3 regions of the Clostridium sardiniense genome follow, and region 2 is predicted to be linked to each of the others. Evidence: riboswitches for the same ligand, from Rfam matches in the RefSeq annotation. Region 2 holds a riboswitch; each other region holds the start of a gene.
The links. Region 2 has a riboswitch for S-adenosylmethionine ahead of metF (methylenetetrahydrofolate reductase [NAD(P)H]). Riboswitches for the same ligand answer to the same signal wherever they lie in the genome.

Region 1: linked by a shared signal. The riboswitch ahead of K5V21_RS04000 (Na+/H+ antiporter NhaC family protein) and the one ahead of metF (methylenetetrahydrofolate reductase [NAD(P)H]) in region 2 are both predicted to bind S-adenosylmethionine.
Region 3: linked by a shared signal. The riboswitch ahead of metK (methionine adenosyltransferase) and the one ahead of metF (methylenetetrahydrofolate reductase [NAD(P)H]) in region 2 are both predicted to bind S-adenosylmethionine.

Annotation. Positions count from the first base shown of each region.
Region 1 covers NZ_JAIKTU010000003.1:115,528-121,399, forward strand. The annotation lists gene K5V21_RS03990 (anti-sigma factor domain-containing protein) at 1-16, opposite strand, end outside; gene ispF (2-C-methyl-D-erythritol 2,4-cyclodiphosphate synthase) at 311-778, shown strand; gene K5V21_RS04000 (Na+/H+ antiporter NhaC family protein) at 815-2,119, opposite strand; SAM riboswitch class I at 2,204-2,372, opposite strand; gene K5V21_RS04005 (hypothetical protein) at 2,659-3,216, opposite strand; gene K5V21_RS04010 (HNH endonuclease signature motif containing protein) at 3,398-3,802, shown strand; T-box leader at 3,846-4,061, shown strand; gene thrS (threonine--tRNA ligase) at 4,137-5,872, shown strand, end outside.
Region 2 covers NZ_JAIKTU010000005.1:7,677-13,548, forward strand. The annotation lists gene K5V21_RS06775 (homocysteine S-methyltransferase family protein) at 1-167, opposite strand, end outside; gene K5V21_RS06780 (vitamin B12 dependent-methionine synthase activation domain-containing protein) at 145-756, opposite strand; gene K5V21_RS06785 (S-ribosylhomocysteine lyase) at 836-1,291, opposite strand; gene metF (methylenetetrahydrofolate reductase [NAD(P)H]) at 1,303-2,172, opposite strand; SAM riboswitch class I at 2,257-2,384, opposite strand; gene K5V21_RS06795 (GNAT family N-acetyltransferase) at 2,438-2,986, opposite strand; gene K5V21_RS06800 (MraY family glycosyltransferase) at 3,166-4,119, opposite strand; gene K5V21_RS06805 (V-type ATP synthase subunit D) at 4,352-4,993, opposite strand; gene K5V21_RS06810 (V-type ATP synthase subunit B) at 4,997-5,872, opposite strand, start outside.
Region 3 covers NZ_JAIKTU010000007.1:75,534-81,405, reverse strand. The annotation lists gene K5V21_RS09840 (LTA synthase family protein) at 14-1,873, opposite strand; gene metK (methionine adenosyltransferase) at 2,082-3,257, opposite strand; SAM riboswitch class I at 3,339-3,457, opposite strand; tRNA gene K5V21_RS09830 (tRNA-Tyr) at 3,884-3,969, opposite strand; tRNA gene K5V21_RS09825 (tRNA-Thr) at 3,975-4,050, opposite strand; tRNA gene K5V21_RS09820 (tRNA-Val) at 4,080-4,155, opposite strand; tRNA gene K5V21_RS09815 (tRNA-Tyr) at 4,164-4,249, opposite strand; tRNA gene K5V21_RS09810 (tRNA-Thr) at 4,256-4,331, opposite strand; tRNA gene K5V21_RS09805 (tRNA-Val) at 4,369-4,444, opposite strand; tRNA gene K5V21_RS09800 (tRNA-Tyr) at 4,452-4,537, opposite strand; gene K5V21_RS09795 (hypothetical protein) at 4,714-5,346, opposite strand; gene yyaC (spore protease YyaC) at 5,449-5,872, shown strand, end outside.

The sequences.
Region 1 (5,872 bases), on a different contig from region 2:
TATCGAATATCTCCAAATCTATACGCTCCCCCCTACGTCGACATTATTTTTGTCAAATAATATCTATTCTTATATTTAATTATACCTAAATACCTGTTTTTTTTAAATGAAATTACAAATTAATAATCATTTATTAAATACTTTTGTAATATATTATAAAAAGCACTAATTGTATCGGTGATTTTTTTATGAAATCAAATGTTATTTATGTTGATTTTAAGTATAAGCGTCGCGAGGTTAATACCGTTTACTTCTTTATACTATATTTTTATGTTAAACTTATAGAAGAAATATTAGAGAGGTGAAAGATATGCGTATTGGCTTAGGTTATGATGTACATCGTTTAGTTCAAGGTAGAGATTTGATTTTAGGTGGCGTTACAATCCCTTATGAACTTGGATTATTAGGTCACTCTGATGCCGACGTTCTCATTCATGCAATTATGGACTCACTACTTGGAGCTACAGCATTAGGTGATATAGGTACACATTTCCCTGATACTGACCCAAAGTATAAAGGGATATCAAGCATAGCTCTTCTTAAAGAAGTTGGAAATCTTTTAAAGGTTCATGACTATAAGATAGGTAATATCGATGCAACAATAATTTCACAAAAGCCAAAGATGGCTCCTTATATAGAGATAATGAGACGTAATGTAGCAGCGGCATTAAACATAGAGTTTAATCAAATAAACATTAAAGCTACTACAGAAGAAGGACTTGGTTTTACTGGAGAAGGTCTTGGAATCTCATCCCAATGCATATGCCTAGTAAACTAGATGTACTAAAATAAAAAAGCCCAAACTCGGGCTTTTTTATTTTACTCTATTTTCTTCTTTTCTTCTACTCCAGTAAAATATTATAGCAACTACCGCTGATATACCCATTAGATATGGGTAGAACAGATATTGCATTATTTCAATAGGTGATATTGCCGCAAGTCCTGCTGCTGATATAAGCTGAGCACCATAAGGTATTATCCCTTGGAATGCACATGCGAACATGTCCATAATACCTGCAACTCTCTTTGGCTCTAAATCAAATTCATTTGATATGTCTTTAGCAATTGGTCCTACTGTAACTATTGCTATTGTATTATTTGCAGTACATATATCAACTAAGCTTGCTAAAGCTCCAATTCCAAGCTCTGCACCTCTTCTAGTTTTAAAGTTTTTTAATCCCTTATGAAGTATAAAGTCAATTCCTCCATTGTATTTTATAATTGCAACCATACCAGCTATTAATAATGATATTATTATTAATTCACTCATACCATTTATACCTTCTGCCATACTTTTAAAAAGTCCTATAATATCAAAACTTCCAGTCCCAATTCCGATAGTCCCTGCTAAAATTATTCCAGATGCTAAAACAAATATAACATTTATTCCTGCAAGTGCTGCAACTAAAACACCTATGTATGGAACGATTTTTATTAAGCTATAATCATAACTACCTAAGCTAATAGCTTCCGTTCCACTAGTTATAACCATAAAAATAATTGCTGTAATTATTGCAGCTGGTAATACTATTTTAAAGTTCATTCTAAACTTATCTCTCATATCACAGCCCTGTGTTCTTGTTGCTGCTATTGTTGTATCAGATATAATTGATAAGTTGTCCCCAAACATTGCTCCGCTTACAACAGCTCCAACTACTAAGGCTACAGCTATTCCAGTCTTTTCAGATACTCCAAGTGCTATTGGTACAAGCGCAACTATTGTTCCCATTGATGTTCCAACTGATAATGCTATGAAGCATGCAACTATAAATATTCCTGTTACCAAAAGATTTGGTGGTAATACTGAAAGCCCTAAGTTTACAGTTGAATCAACTGCCCCCATAGATTTAGCAACAGCTGCAAATGCTCCTGCTAATATAAATATTAAAATCATTAAGATTATATTAGTATCTCCTGCTCCTTTGCAGAAAATCTGTAGTTTTTCTTCAAATCTAACTTTAGTATTCATAACTAAAGCCACAACTGATGCAATTAAAAATGGTATTATCACAGAAACTGCATAAAAATCCTTTGCAATTATTGCAATTCCAACATATACAACCACAAACACTATTAATGGTAAAAGCGCCCACCAATTCCCTTTATTCTCTTTGTTCATTTTTTGCCCTCCCTAAAGTTCCTATACACAAAATAAAAAAGCTTCTGATAGAAATCAGAAGCTTTATATACACTCTATAAATACTACTTATCTATCAGTTTTCACTGCTGGATTTAGCACCACACTCTATAATTAAAAATGACAAACAATCAATGCATGTTATACATTGATTCTCTTATAGTCATTCCCACCTTAATTATTAGTAGGTTGCCGGGTTTCATAGGGCCAGTCCCTCCACCACTCTTGATAAGACTTTTTTTAATTTTGATTATGCTTTATTGTAACAATGTTAATAGACTATGTCAACATTTATAAGTTACTAATATTCCTAAATAATTCAAATTAATACTAATTTGAATATTAATTTAATAAAAATAAGCAATTCATATACCTAAATGAATTGCTTATTTACATTAACCTTATTAAAGTGTTTCTGATAATTTATTTAAAAGAATTTTTCTAAATATATTTGAGCATTCCTTATCTTCTCCAACCTTTAAGTATACTTCTCTCCATTGATCTAATGATAATCCTATTCCTTATTTAAACTCTTCTTCCTTGTTTGTCATTCTTATTGAATCATCAATGAATTCTCCTAAGTCCTTTGCTGTTTTGAATACTTTTATATATAAGAATTGTTTGTTATCTCCAACCCAAACCTTATTAAACTCTTTTGCAAACTTCACTAACTCCGTTATAATTTCGCTGTCATCTTTATCCCATAGATTACTTAAAAATGTATATTGTTCTTTCATTATTTTTGCTTCTTCTTTGGAAATTTTATTCTTTTTCAAAAGATTATTTATTAGATCACAAGTTGAAACGGCTGGAATTTTCATTACTAATTTTTCTGTTCCATATGCCCATTTATAGAATGCTTTTTGACAAAATGAGTGTTGTATATAGCCTAATAACACTCTTGGATTTGAAAAGTATGAATAAATATTTTCTATTCCATTTTTGTTAGAAAATATAAGTGCATGTATATATACCGATTTGCTTGTTGGCAATTCATTTGTAAAAGCATGCCCTCTTATTGCTTTGTGTTCGTTAACATTATTAGTCCAGAAATTAAATGAATTGTAGTTATCTCTCATAAATATCACCCTTCTTCATAAATCTCAATATAATATATTATATAGTATATTATACCATTTTTTATTGTTTTTACCCTTGATTTATACAATTTAATTTTTTATTTTATATAAATATTCTGTTAATTGATTTAACTAATTTTTTTATCTATAATTATTAAATATAGATTAAGGAGGTTTATCATTGTATTTTTGTGAAATATGTAATAAAGAAGCTGATATTCATCACATTGTTCATAAAAATGAAGGTGGTTTTGATATAGAGTTAAATTATATGTATCTATGCGAATATCACCATCGTGGAAGATTAGGACCACATCACTCTCTTGAAACAGATATTTCTTATAAAATTAAATTACAAAAAAAGCTATATAAACTTCTTCCCAAAAGATACTACTCTTTTAAGGAACTTTGTAATATATTAAACGCTTCTACCAATATGGTTAAGCGTTTGACAAAAGATATAAAATTATATAAAGAAGGCTATAAAAAAGAAGATATTATATTTATTTTAATGGGTAAATCTTACTATTCTGAAGAATTGCTCGAAAATATTAAACTCGAGAAACTTTATGAAAGCATTTATTGACATCTGAAATTTGTATGATTATAATATAAATTAACTTAAGAAGATAAACACATTGATGAGAAGAGTATGTTAAATCCTCATTTACAGAGAGAGAGTACATTAGCTGTAAGTACTTTTATATGAGCTTAACAGAAAACTAACTCGGAGTGACTCCAATCCAGTCCGTCATTGTCACGTTACGACATATTAAAGTGATTCTTAAGATTTAATCTTAAGAATAACTAGAGTGGAACCACGGATATTATACTTCGTCTCTAATTTTTAGAGACGGAGTTTTTTTATTTTAGTAAATAATTTTTAGTTTTAATATAAAGAAAGAAAGGAGTTTTTTAAGATGATTAAAGTTAGTTTAAAAGACGGATCAGTTAAAGAATTTGAAAAAGGTGTATCAGTTTTAGACGTAGCAAAAAGTATTAGCGAAGGATTAGCTAGAAATGCTTTCTGCGGATTAGTAAATGGAGAGGTTGTTGATTTACGTCATACAATAAACGAAGATTGTGAAGTTGGTCTTTGCACTTTTGATTCACAAGAAGGAAAAGATGCTTTAAGACACAGTGCATCACACGTATTAGCTTATGCTGTTAAAAGATTATTCCCAGAGGTTAAGATTGCTATAGGACCTGCAATCGAAGATGGATTCTACTATGATTTTGATAAAGAAGGTGCATTTAGTGCACAAGATTTAGAAAAAATCGAAGCTGAAATGAAAAAAATAGTTAAAGAAAATCCTCAAATTGAAAGATTTGAATTACCAAGAAATGAAGCTTTAGAGCTTATGAAAGACGAACCTTACAAGGTTGAACTTATAAATGATTTAGGGGAAGATGAGATTATTTCATTCTACAAAATGGGAGACTTCGTAGACCTATGCGCTGGACCTCACGTAATGTCACTTAAGCCAATGAAAGGTATCAAACTTTTAAGAACTGCTGGTGCTTACTGGAGAGGCGACGAAAAAAACAAGATGCTTGCTAGAATATATGGTACTGCATTCTTAAAGAATAAAGATCTAGAAGAACATTTAGAAGCTTTAGAAGAAGCTAAAAAGAGAGACCACAACAAACTAGGTAGAGAATTAAAATTATTCACTACTGATGAAAATGTAGGTCAAGGTCTTCCTCTAATAATGCCAAAGGGATCTAGAATAATTCAAACTCTTCAAAGATGGATTGAAGATGAAGAAGAAAGAAGAGGTTATGTTTTAACAAAAACTCCTTTAATGGCCAAAAGTGACCTTTACAAAATCTCAGGTCACTGGGATCACTATAAAGATGGAATGTTCGTTTTAGGTGATGAAGAAAAGGATGACGAAGTATTCGCATTAAGACCTATGACTTGTCCATTCCAATATGCAATATACAATGCAGAACAACACAGTTACAGAGATCTTCCTGTAAGATTTGCTGAAACTTCTACTCTATTTAGAAATGAATCATCAGGAGAAATGCATGGACTTATAAGAGTTAGACAATTTACTCTAGCTGATGGTCACATAGTATGTACTCCTGAACAACTAGAAGAAGAATTTAAAGGTGTTGTTGATTTAATAAAATATGTAATGGCTACTTTAGGAATTGATGGAGATATCTCATACAGATTCTCAAAATGGGATCCAAACAATACTAAAAAGTACATTAACAATCCAGAAGCTTGGGAAAAGACTCAAGAAATAATGAAAACTATATTAGATCATTTACAAATAGATTATGTAGAAGCTGATGATGAAGCTGCATTCTACGGACCAAAACTTGATATCCAGTTTAAGAATGTTCATGGAAAAGAAGATACTATTATAACTGTTCAAATAGACTTCGCTCTAGCTGAAAGATTTAATATGACTTATATTGATAAAGATGGCGAAAAGAAACGTCCATACATTATCCATAGATCATCAATCGGATGTTATGAAAGAACACTTGCTATGCTTATTGAAAAGTACGCAGGAGCATTCCCAACTTGGCTTGCACCAGTTCAAGCAAAGGTTCTTCCATTATCAGATAAGTACAATGACTACACTGAAAAAATCGTTAGAGATTTAAGAAATAGTGGTGTAAGAGTTGAAGCTGATTA
Region 2 (5,872 bases):
GCTCCAGAATTTATATAATCTTTATGTATCTTTATTATTTCTTCTCTATGGGTTATATTAAATATTTCTGGATTTTCTCCAAGTTTTAAGCCTAAGTTTTGAAGCATTGTTCCCATAGCTCCATCAAAAACTAAAATATTATCTTTAATATACTCTCTTACATTCAAAATCTATTCCCTCTTTTCTATATACACATCTATCATAATTATTACAATTTATACAACTCTTCTTTCCCTTTTTTCCACTATATTTTTTTATACCTAAAATAGCAGTTACTGATTTCCTTGGAAATAAAACCATATGTTCTGAAACCTTGACTCCTATTCTTCTTTCACAATTTAATACATTTATAAAATCCTTTTGTATACTTAAATCTAAATCTCCATATCCTGGGCTATATCTAAATGTTAGCTCCTCACCTTCATTTACATACTTAGATTTTATCTCTTCTTCTACTAAATCACAAACTTCTTCAACACCTGTAGTTGCACAAGCATCAAATATTAATCCCTTTGTTAAGTCTACTTTTTCATAAAATCTTATCCGTCTCTCTACATCATTTCCAAGGGTCACAGCCATCAGCACACACCTATCACAGTCTTTTAACAAATTATATATATCTATTCCTTCTAAAAGCAAGTTAGTACCTATAAGTTCAATTTTATTTTCTCTTTTCTTAAGATTATACTCTTCATAAATAAATTTAGGTGTAAAGAAATCTCTACACTCTTTCTTTACACCCGAAATTTTATTCATAATATTTTTGGGCTTCTCTTGCCCTCTATATCCTAAGTATCTTAAAATTTCTGATTCCTGAAGAGTAATCTCCCTCCCACTACTCTCCATATATATTAAGTGAGAATCCTTTGCTAATTACATCTTTTGCATATTCCTTTGCTCCAAAAAGAGAAATATCTTTATAATTTCCACATTGAACTTCATTACTTGCTGGTATATCCTCTGATTTTAATAAATTTCTAAGAACTGTCTCAACTGCTGCTTTTATTTCTATAGGATCTTTATCACCCCAAGTACTTAAATAAAATCCTGTTCTACATCCCATTGGGGATATATCAATAACTCCATCTAAATTTTCTCTAATATTATAAGCTAGGTGATGCTCTAGTGCATGCATAGCTGCTGTTCCAAAAGCCTCCTTATTAGGTTGCAGGAATCTTATATCAAACTTGCTTATCTTATCACCATGTCCTCCTTCGTATACACAACATTTTCTTATAAATGGTGCCTTTACCTTAGTGTGGTCTAGTTCAAAACTTTCTACTTTTTTCATACATTTGCCTCCTAATTATTAATTGTTTTAATGACTGTCTTAATATTTTCTTTAATCCTTTTTGCAACATAAGGATTATTCATTGTATAAAGATGAATGCCCTGAGCTCCACTAGAAGCTAAATCTATAATTTGTTCAACTGCATATGCAATACCTGCTTCTTTTAAAGCTTCTGGACTATATTCATACTTATTCATTATTTTTGAGAATTTATGCGGAATTTTTGCACCGCATAATTCTGTTATTCTCTCTATCTGCCTTTTATTTATTACTGGCATAATTCCAGCTTGAATTGGAGTTTTTATTCCATTTTTATTTATCTTATCTAAGAAATCATAATAAATATTGTTATCAAAAAACAGCTGAGAAATAAAGCTTGATGTACCTGAATCTATCTTTCTTTTCATATTATCTATTTCCATATCTATTGATTTATTTTCTATATGGCCTTCTGGATAACATGCTGAAATTATATTAAATCTTTTCTTTTTTTCTATATAACTTATGAGCTCACTTGCATAATTAAAGTCTTTTCTAGAGTCACCATTATCATCACCTCTTAATGCAAGTATGTTACTAACGTCTTCAAGTTCTAGTCTCTCTGTTATCTTATCTATATCATCTTTCTTAGAAGATATGCATGTTAAATGTGCTAAAGGTTCTATATTATACACATTTTTTATAAGTGATGATATCTCTGTAGTTTTGTTATTTATTAGACTACCACCTGCCCCATAGGTTACACTAATAAAATCCGGTTTTAAATCTGAAAGCTCATTTAAAGCTCTATATATACTTTTAACTGGTGAATTATTCTTTGGAGGAAATACCTCAAAAGAAAATACTAAATTTCTTTTATGAAAAATCTCCTTAATATTCATAATGCCCCCTTATTTATATCCTAAACTTCGAAATATAAAAAAGTCCTAGGATATTACACCTAAGACTTTAATCTTAAACTCATATCCTTATCTATCTGGAATTAGCACCACATACTATAACAAATTTATATATAAAAACCCCTAATAAATTATTGTTATACATAGGTTGCTGGGTTTCATAGGGCCAGTCCCTCCACCACTCTTGATAAGTATATATTCTATTTTGTATAATTATACATTAAAAATACTTTTTTGTAAATATATTCTAATTTTTATCTTTCATATTTTCAAAATATTCTTCTTTAAATAGAGCCATCAATATCTCATCATGATATTTTCCTTCTCTATATATTTCTCTTTTAAGACGACCTTCTTCTTTAAAGCCAAGCTTTTTATAACAAGCAATTGCTCTTGGATTTAATGAAAATACGCCAAGTTTTATTTTTTCCATATTACATTCTTCAAAGATAAATTTGATAAGTACAGATAGAGCATCATATCCGTAACCTTTTCCCCAATAATCTTTATCCCCAATCATGATTCCAATTATGCAATTTCTATTTTTAATACTAGTAGAGTTTATGCTACAACCACCTATTATACATCCACTTTCTAAATCTTCAATTGCAAAATCATATGTTTGATCATTATCTCTTCTTTTCTTAACCCACTCTTCTTCTTGCCAAAGTGCTAATGGAAATGAAGTTTCAATATTTAGAAGCCTTTTTACTTCATAATCATTTATAAAGTCATTAAGTTTTGCTATATCATCTTCCTTATGTGCTCTAAGAATTACCTTCTTCCCCTTATACATAAATCTAAGCCCCCTTTTTTATTTTCTAATCATAATAACAAAATATGGTTTATGTGTCAATATACTTAATATATTATCTATAATTATTAAATATTGTTTCTATAATTTATGAATCAGTAATACACTAATAATTAAATTTTTATAAAAAAATAAGCATCATTTTTAATATGATGCTTATTTTATGGATGATTGTAAAATAATAGTACTATAGATAAGAATGAACAAACTATGCTTATTCCAACTATAAACTGCACTATTTGTGGTTTTGTTAATCCTTTTTCTTCTAATCTAAAATGCATCTGACTTCTATCTGCCTGATACACTGGTTTTCCTTCATTAAACCTTTTAAATATAACAAATAAGTTATCAAATATAGGTACTGCTAGTGCTAATATTGGTAACAATAAGCTAAGTACAGTAGCTTGCTTAAAGGCACCATCTAATGCAATGATACTTAAAATAAATCCTAAAAAATTTGCACCTGAGTCTCCCATAAATACCTTTGCAGGATATCTATTGAATAATAAGAATCCTCCAATTGCCCCAGCAAGTATGATTGAAGTAGATGCTGAGTAACTTTGTCCTAAAATAATTGCTGCAATGAAGAATGTACCTGAAGAAACTAAAGAAATTCCTCCTGCAAGTCCATCCATTCCGTCTGACCAATTTATTACTGTCGTAACTCCAAATATCCAAGTAATACTCAAAACAAACTGTAAAAAAGTATTAAGAGCTACATAATCCCCTGTAAACGGATTAGTAAAGCCTTTAAATGCGACACCAGCATTAAATATTAATACTGCTGCTAATATTTGAATTATCAGTCTTGGAAGTATTGGAAATTCTTTTCCAACTGATTTATAGAAATCATCTATTAATCCTATACATACTATTAATAAAGATCCAATGAAGATCCATATACTTTCAGAATTACTTTCACTTCCAACGAAATAATATACTATAAAGAATCCTATAAACATTGCAAGTCCACCGCATAGTGGTGTTACTTTTTTGTGCTTCTTTCTTTGTGTAGGTTTATCAGTAAAACCAATTTTATGCGATAATTTCATTAATATCGGCATTAAAATTACAACCAATATGAAAGAAATCATAAACTCTATAAAATAATCCATATATTCCTTCTCCTAAATTAGGTTAGATTGTTAATTCTATGTAAAAAAAATTATAACCTATAAGAATTATACTATTAATGTAGGTTATTATCAATTATATTACGATAATTTTAATTTACTTTTAATTCTTTACCAAAATCTTGATTTTAAACACTTTTTACATAAACTAATTTATTTTTTAAACTCAAAAATAAATACACCTTAGAAAACCTAAGGTGTATTTTAGAATTAATTATCCTCTTTGCTCTATCATACTCTTGACTTTCATAAGTCTAGTTAAAGCACTTCTTTCATTTTCATCAAGTTTCATTCTTATGTACTTGATTGTCTCTTGAAGTTGAGGAATTGTCATATATTCTAGAGCATTAACTCTTCTTCTTGTTTTCTCTATTTCATCTGCCATAAGCTGACATGACTTTTCTACTTCTGCAAGTTCCAAAAGCTTAGGTAATATTCCATAAAGCTTTGTTATTGCATCATCAAGTTCTGATGATGTATTTGCAAATCCATATGGGAAGATACTACCTTCGTCACCTTCAAGCTGTCTTTTAAAGTTCATAACTGGAACATTAACACTCATTATGTTTTTGTTTCCAACATCTACAGAAATGCTTTCTTTTGGATAAGCAATTGCCTCTTCTAAGAACTCTGAACTCATTACGGCTCTAGCCATAACGAAATCCTTTAATGATCCTTCAAGTTGCCCTTCAACATCTTTTCTTAGATTATTGTTATACTTAACAAGATTAATGAATTGTCTCATTAACTCATCTTGCTTATCTTTTAAAAGCTTATGACCTCTAGTAGCTGTTGTTAATCTCTTTTTCAGCTTTGTGAGCTCCATTCTAGTAGGATTCACATTTAATCTAGCCATAGCCTATTCTTCCTCTCTTGGCATATATTTTTCAAGGTACTCATCTCTAATTCTCTTAAGCTCTGTTCTAGGAAGTAGTGCTAATAACTTCCAACCTAAATCTAGAGTTTCAGTGATTGTTCTATTTGCTTCAAATCCTTGTGAAACATATTCATTTTCAAAAGCTTCTGCAAATTTAGCAAATGCTTTATCAGTATCTGAAAGAGCTGATTCTCCTAAGATTGCTGATAATTCTTTTGCTTGCTTACCTTGAGCATATGCTGAGAATAATTGGTTCATTGTGTCAGCATGGTCTTCTCTTGTCTTTCCTTTACCTATACCTTTATCTTTAAGTCTTGAAAGTGATGGTAAAACATCTATTGGAGGCATAATACCCTTCTTATAAAGTTCTCTTGAAAGTATTATTTGTCCTTCTGTTATATATCCAGTTAAATCTGGAATTGGATGTGTCTTATCCTCTTCAGGCATTGTAAGTATTGGAATTTGAGTTATTGATCCCTCTTTACCTCTAAGTCTTCCTGCTCTTTCATATAATGTTGAAAGGTCAGTATATAGGTATCCTGGATATCCTCTTCTACCTGGAACTTCTTTTCTAGCAGCTGAAACTTCTCTTAGAGCTTCTGCATAGTTTGTGATATCTGTCATTATAACAAGAACGTGCATTCCCTTTTCGTATGCTAAATATTCAGCTGTAGTTAATGCCATTCTTGGAGTAGCTATTCTTTCGATAGCTGGGTCAGATGCAAGATTCATAAATAGAACTGATCTATCTATTGCACCTGTTGATTTAAATTCATCAACGAAGAATTGAGCTTCTTCGAAAGTGATACCAATAGCTGCAAATACAACAGCGAATTTTGAATCAGAATTTAAAACTTT
Region 3 (5,872 bases), on a different contig from region 2:
TTATTGAATTTTATTATTTATCATTCTTTCTTTCAGTTACTAACGTATTATTAAACGTACTATTCATCTTTTCAGAAATAAATGTATTATTAAAGAAGTTGCTCTTATCTCCAAATCCCTTATCAACTGTTTTTAATCCATCTCTTTCAATTAATGTATCTTCATCTGAGAATAAATTTGTTCCAAGCCCTAATCTATCCCCTTCAATTTCTATACCCATACTAGCTAAAATAGTTGGATACATATCAACAGGTGAGAATTTTCTATTATTTACTCTATCAGTTGCTACTGGTGAATTAAGTATTAAATTAAATACTGTTCTATGATATGACTTATCAAAATCCTTAAAGAATTCCTTATCCATACTTAAATGATCCCCTGTTACTACAATAGTAGTATCTTTATAAAATGGTTGCTCTTGAATCCATTTTATAAACTTTACTGCTTCTTTTGTTGAATAAGCAATAACATTTGCATATTGGGAATCATATTTCTTAGCTGCATTTTTAGATAAATAACCATCAGGGAAATGAGTATCCGCAGTTTCCATGGTGAAATTAAATGGTTTTCCAGTCTTAGATAAACGTGTTATCTCATCTTTAGCATACTCATATAACTTGTCATCTTCAAATCCCCACCATACATCATAATCTTGTGGTATTAATTTTTTCTCTTTTGCTGCTTTATAGTCAAAAATATTAAAATTACCATGTGTAGTAAAATAAGTAGTTAATCCACCAAAATCAGCATCTGCACCAAACATTATTGTTTGCTCATATCCTTGTGCTTTTAAAATATCTCCTATACTAACAGCACCCGGTAGGAAGCTACCTGACTTTCCATAAGAATTACCACCCATAGGTACTTTAAGCGGAAGTCCTGTACCCATATTAATCATAGATGCTACTGACCAACTTGATCCATAGGTTTGATATGGTCCTCCAAATTTATTAGATTCTGAGAAATGAATACCTTCCTTAGATAGCTCTGCTAGCTCTGGCATTAGATTTACATCCATATAACCACCTAGATCTTTAGAAAAATATGTGTTTTCTACAGACTCCAAGTATATATGAATTAAATTTCTTTTCTTTTCTGGAAATGACATTTTCACGTTACGTGGATCGGTATAATTATCTTTGATATAACTTGAATCTGAAACAAATGTTTTATATACTTCAACTAAACTTAACTTCTTCACTCCATATACTATTCCACCTACAAGACATACAATCGAAATTATAAATGTTATTACCCTTAAACTTTTTTGGCTTAGTATTTTTTTCTTAGTATTTTTTACATTTATAAATAAATCATAACTAAAATTTATTATTATTAAGAATATTACAATACTAACTACAATTGAAAATACTGGTGTCATCATAATTTCTGCATACATATCAGAACTTGTACCCTTAATAGGTGAATTTAAGTTAAATAAAAATTGTTCTGGTGTAATATTTCCAAAATAATCAATAAACCATTTTGAAAAGAAGAAAAAGAATGATCCTATTCCAACGAATATAACTGATACTACTTTAATTGCTACTATCTTCCAACCCTTTTTATCTGTTTCTAATACAAAGTAACTATATTTTGATTTAATAATTCTTTTTATAACTAAATATATTATCCCTAAAAATAATGTAAAAATAATATATTTAACAGAAAATGCAGTTGTGTATGTAGAAGCTTTAAGCACATAAGTTTTTTTCAAAATAAATTTTAATATACTTAGTGATATTATATTGAATGATATCACGTATATTATGAATTCCTTTACAGTAGTTAAAACTCTTTTGTTCTTTTCAAACAAAAAATAATTCCCAAGAGCTATTAAAACTCCAGAAATTAAATAACTTATTATTTGCATACGTTTCCCCCCGAAAATATATAATTAAACGTAAAATCCATATGAATATTGTGAAAAATATATGAATTTTACTGAATTATATCATATTCTCACACAATCGACAAATATATATATATAAATTCTTCCAATATATACATTTAATATTATTAAAAGCCAAAAAGAAAGATACCTAATTTTAGGTATCTTTCTTTTTATTTTTTATCTTTTATTATAATAAAGCTTTAATTTCTTCAACTTTATTTAATTGTTCCCATGGTAAATTAGCATCTGTTCTACCAAAATGTCCATAAGCTGCTGTTTGCTTGTATATTGGTCTTCTAAGATCAAGATCTCTTATTATAGCTCCTGGTCTTAAATCAAATACTTTTTCTACTATATTAACTATAGTAGCTTCATCAACTTTTCCAGTTCCAAATGTATCTATTTGAATTGATACTGGCTTAGCAACTCCAATTGCATAAGCTAATTGAATTTCTAACTTATCAGCTACTCCTGCTGCTACTAAATTCTTAGCAACCCATCTTGCTGCATAAGCTGCTGATCTATCAACCTTAGTTGGATCTTTTCCTGAGAATGCTCCACCACCGTGTCTTCCCATTCCACCGTATGTATCAACAATTATTTTTCTTCCTGTTAATCCACTATCTCCTTGTGGTCCACCAACAACGAATCTTCCTGTTGGATTTATATAATACTTAGTATTTTCATCTAGTAATTCAGCTGGAATCACGTAGTCAATAACATGTCTTCTTAAATCTTCTTGGATTTGTTCTAAAGTTACTTCTTCACCATGTTGAGTTGAGATAACTATAGCATCTATTCTCTTTGGTTTATCATGTTCATACTCAACTGTAACTTGAGTTTTTCCATCTGGTCTTAAGTACTCTAATGTACCATTTTTTCTTACTTCTGTAAGTCTTCTTGATAATCTATGAGCCATAGCTATTGGAGCTGGCATAAATTCTTCTGTTTCGTTTGTAGCATAACCAAACATCATACCTTGGTCTCCGGCACCTACTGCTTCAACTTCATCTTTTTCACCTTGTCTTGATTCAAGAGCTTCATCAACTCCCATAGCTATATCTGATGATTGCTCATCTATAGCAGTCATTACTGAACAAGTATCACAGTCAAATCCATATTTTGCTCTATCATATCCTATTTCTCTTATTGTTTCTCTAACAACTTTAGGAATATCAACATAACAATTAGTTGTTATTTCTCCCATAACCATTACCATACCTGTTGTTGTGCATGTTTCACAAGCAACTCTAGCATGTGGATCTTTTTCTAATATAGCATCTAATACTGAATCTGATATTTGGTCACAAATTTTATCTGGATGTCCTTCAGTAACTGATTCTGATGTGAATAATCTTTTCATTTATATTTCTCCTTCCAAATTTCTTCGAATTTTGACAATAAAAAAAACTCTTCGATAAGAAGAGATCAAGTTTCCTAATCTTTCTTATCTTGTAGATTGCTCTACAGGAATTAGCACCACACTTTATAATCAACATTAAAGATTATATGTAGGTTGCTGGGCTTCACAGGGCCGTTTCCCTCCACCTCTCTTGATAAGAGTCTATATATTTTTTATTTATTAATTGAATTTCTGTAGAAATTGTAACACATAGATTTTGCAGAGTCAATAGATTTTATGTGTGTAAAAATATCCTATTTTTTTACTTTTTGAATTCTTTTATACTTTATATATAATTTTCCAATGCATAAAGTCCCTATTTTAGAGGGTTCTAATATTATATTAAAAGTAGATATTATTAGGTGTAAAATAATAACTTAATATTTATTTATTAATATATAAAATTTATTAATATTTATTATTTGTTATTTTATATACTAAAGTTTCTAATCTATAGAGCATATTTTAGTTTTAAATAATATAGATTTATATTTTAAATGATAATAAAATTTTATTATAACTACACTATATTAATAAAATTATTTTTATATAAAATTAAAAAGCACTAAGATTAATCTTAGTGCTTTTGGTGGTGGAAGAAGGATTCGAACCTTCGAAGTCAACTGACAACAGATTTACAGTCTGCCCCCTTTGGCCACTCGGGAACTCCACCTTATTTGGAGCTAGCGATCGGACTTGAACCGATAACCTGCTGATTACAAGTCAGCTGCTCTGCCAATTGAGCCACGCCAGCATATATATTTAAAAAATTAGTTTAAAGTTTGGTGGGCACAACAGGGTTCGAACCTGTGACCCCCTGCTTGTAAGGCAGGTGCTCTCCCAGCTGAGCTATGCGCCCATAAAAAATGGTGGTGGAAGAAGGATTCGAACCTTCGAAGTCAACTGACAACAGATTTACAGTCTGCCCCCTTTGGCCACTCGGGAACTCCACCTCATTTTGGAGCTAGCGATCGGACTTGAACCGATAACCTGCTGATTACAAGTCAGCTGCTCTGCCAATTGAGCCACGCCAGCGCATATATTCTTTAAACTTTTTATTTATTAAAACTTGTGGTGGGCACAACAGGGTTCGAACCTGTGACCCCCTGCTTGTAAGGCAGGTGCTCTCCCAGCTGAGCTATGCGCCCTTAAGAATGGTGGTGGAAGAAGGATTCGAACCTTCGAAGTCAACTGACAACAGATTTACAGTCTGCCCCCTTTGGCCACTCGGGAACTCCACCAGATTTTCTTTCAAGTTTTAAGTCGTTTTGCCTTTCGGCCAACCGACAATAGTTAGTATATATTTATATACTCTTTATTTCAAATGACAAAACATATCAAAATAAGAAATTAAACTAAAATTTCTCTATTTTTCTTCTATATACTTATTTTTTCATCACAATATACTTATTTATTTTTATACTAAACTTTCCAGAAATTCTATATTTATATATGGGGATAATATATTTTTTATTTCATTATAATCATCAGATTTAAGTCTAAGCTTTAAAACTCTAACAACCTCTGTTATTCCCTCTTTCTCTCCATTTTTCTTTAAACTATTTTTCATTCTTTCTACATCTACAGTTGATATTTTATTAGCTATTGTAAATAACTTTGTTTTTTCAACTAAACTAAGATTACCTAATATCTCCTCTTTATTCACATTAAATATTTTTGCATTTGTAGCTTGTGTTTCTTCTTTTTTATTATTAGAACTATTATTTGAATTTTTATTTTCTTTGTTTTCTTCATTATTAGAGATATTTAAATTATCTTTATCTTCTTTATTCTTTGAAGAATTATCATTAATCTTATCTTTCTCATTTTTTTCTTCATTATTATAGTTATTATTTTTATTTATATCAATACTACTTTCTTTATTTGTATCTTCATTATTATCTTTTTTTGTATTATTATCTTCTGTTTTTTTTGAATTTTCCAATACTAAGTTATTATTAATCTCCTCTTTAGGTTGCCAAAAAGCAACAAAATATACCGCAAGTGAAGTTGATATAGCTAATATACTTGTAATTAATATCTTTTTCATAATACACCTCCTATAGAGAATACTTTCCATATAAGATATTTTTATTCAAATTATTCTATTTTCAAATACATCTTCATATATTATAAGCATGGAGGTGCTTATATGGAAAAAAGGATTCATCACACATCCCCACTTGCTTATTATAATATTTCTCAAGCTATTTTAGATTCTTTTTCTGAAAATACTATAATAGTTTGTATTGGGACAGATAAATGTATTGGTGATTGTTTAGGACCATTAGTTGGTACCTTACTAAAGGAAAGTCTATTTCCGCTTCCTGTGTATGGTTCAATCAATAATCCTATACATGCTTTAAATATAGATAAACAATTAAATAATATAACTAAAGAGCATCCTAATGCATATATACTTGGTATAGATGCATGCCTAGGGCAGGAATCTTCTATTGGAGAAATTCATATTAGAAACTTTGCAATACGACCTGGAAAGGGCGTTGGTAAATCATTGCCCGATGTTGGAAGCAAATCTATAGTTGGCATTATAGATTCTAATGAAAATGCTGATC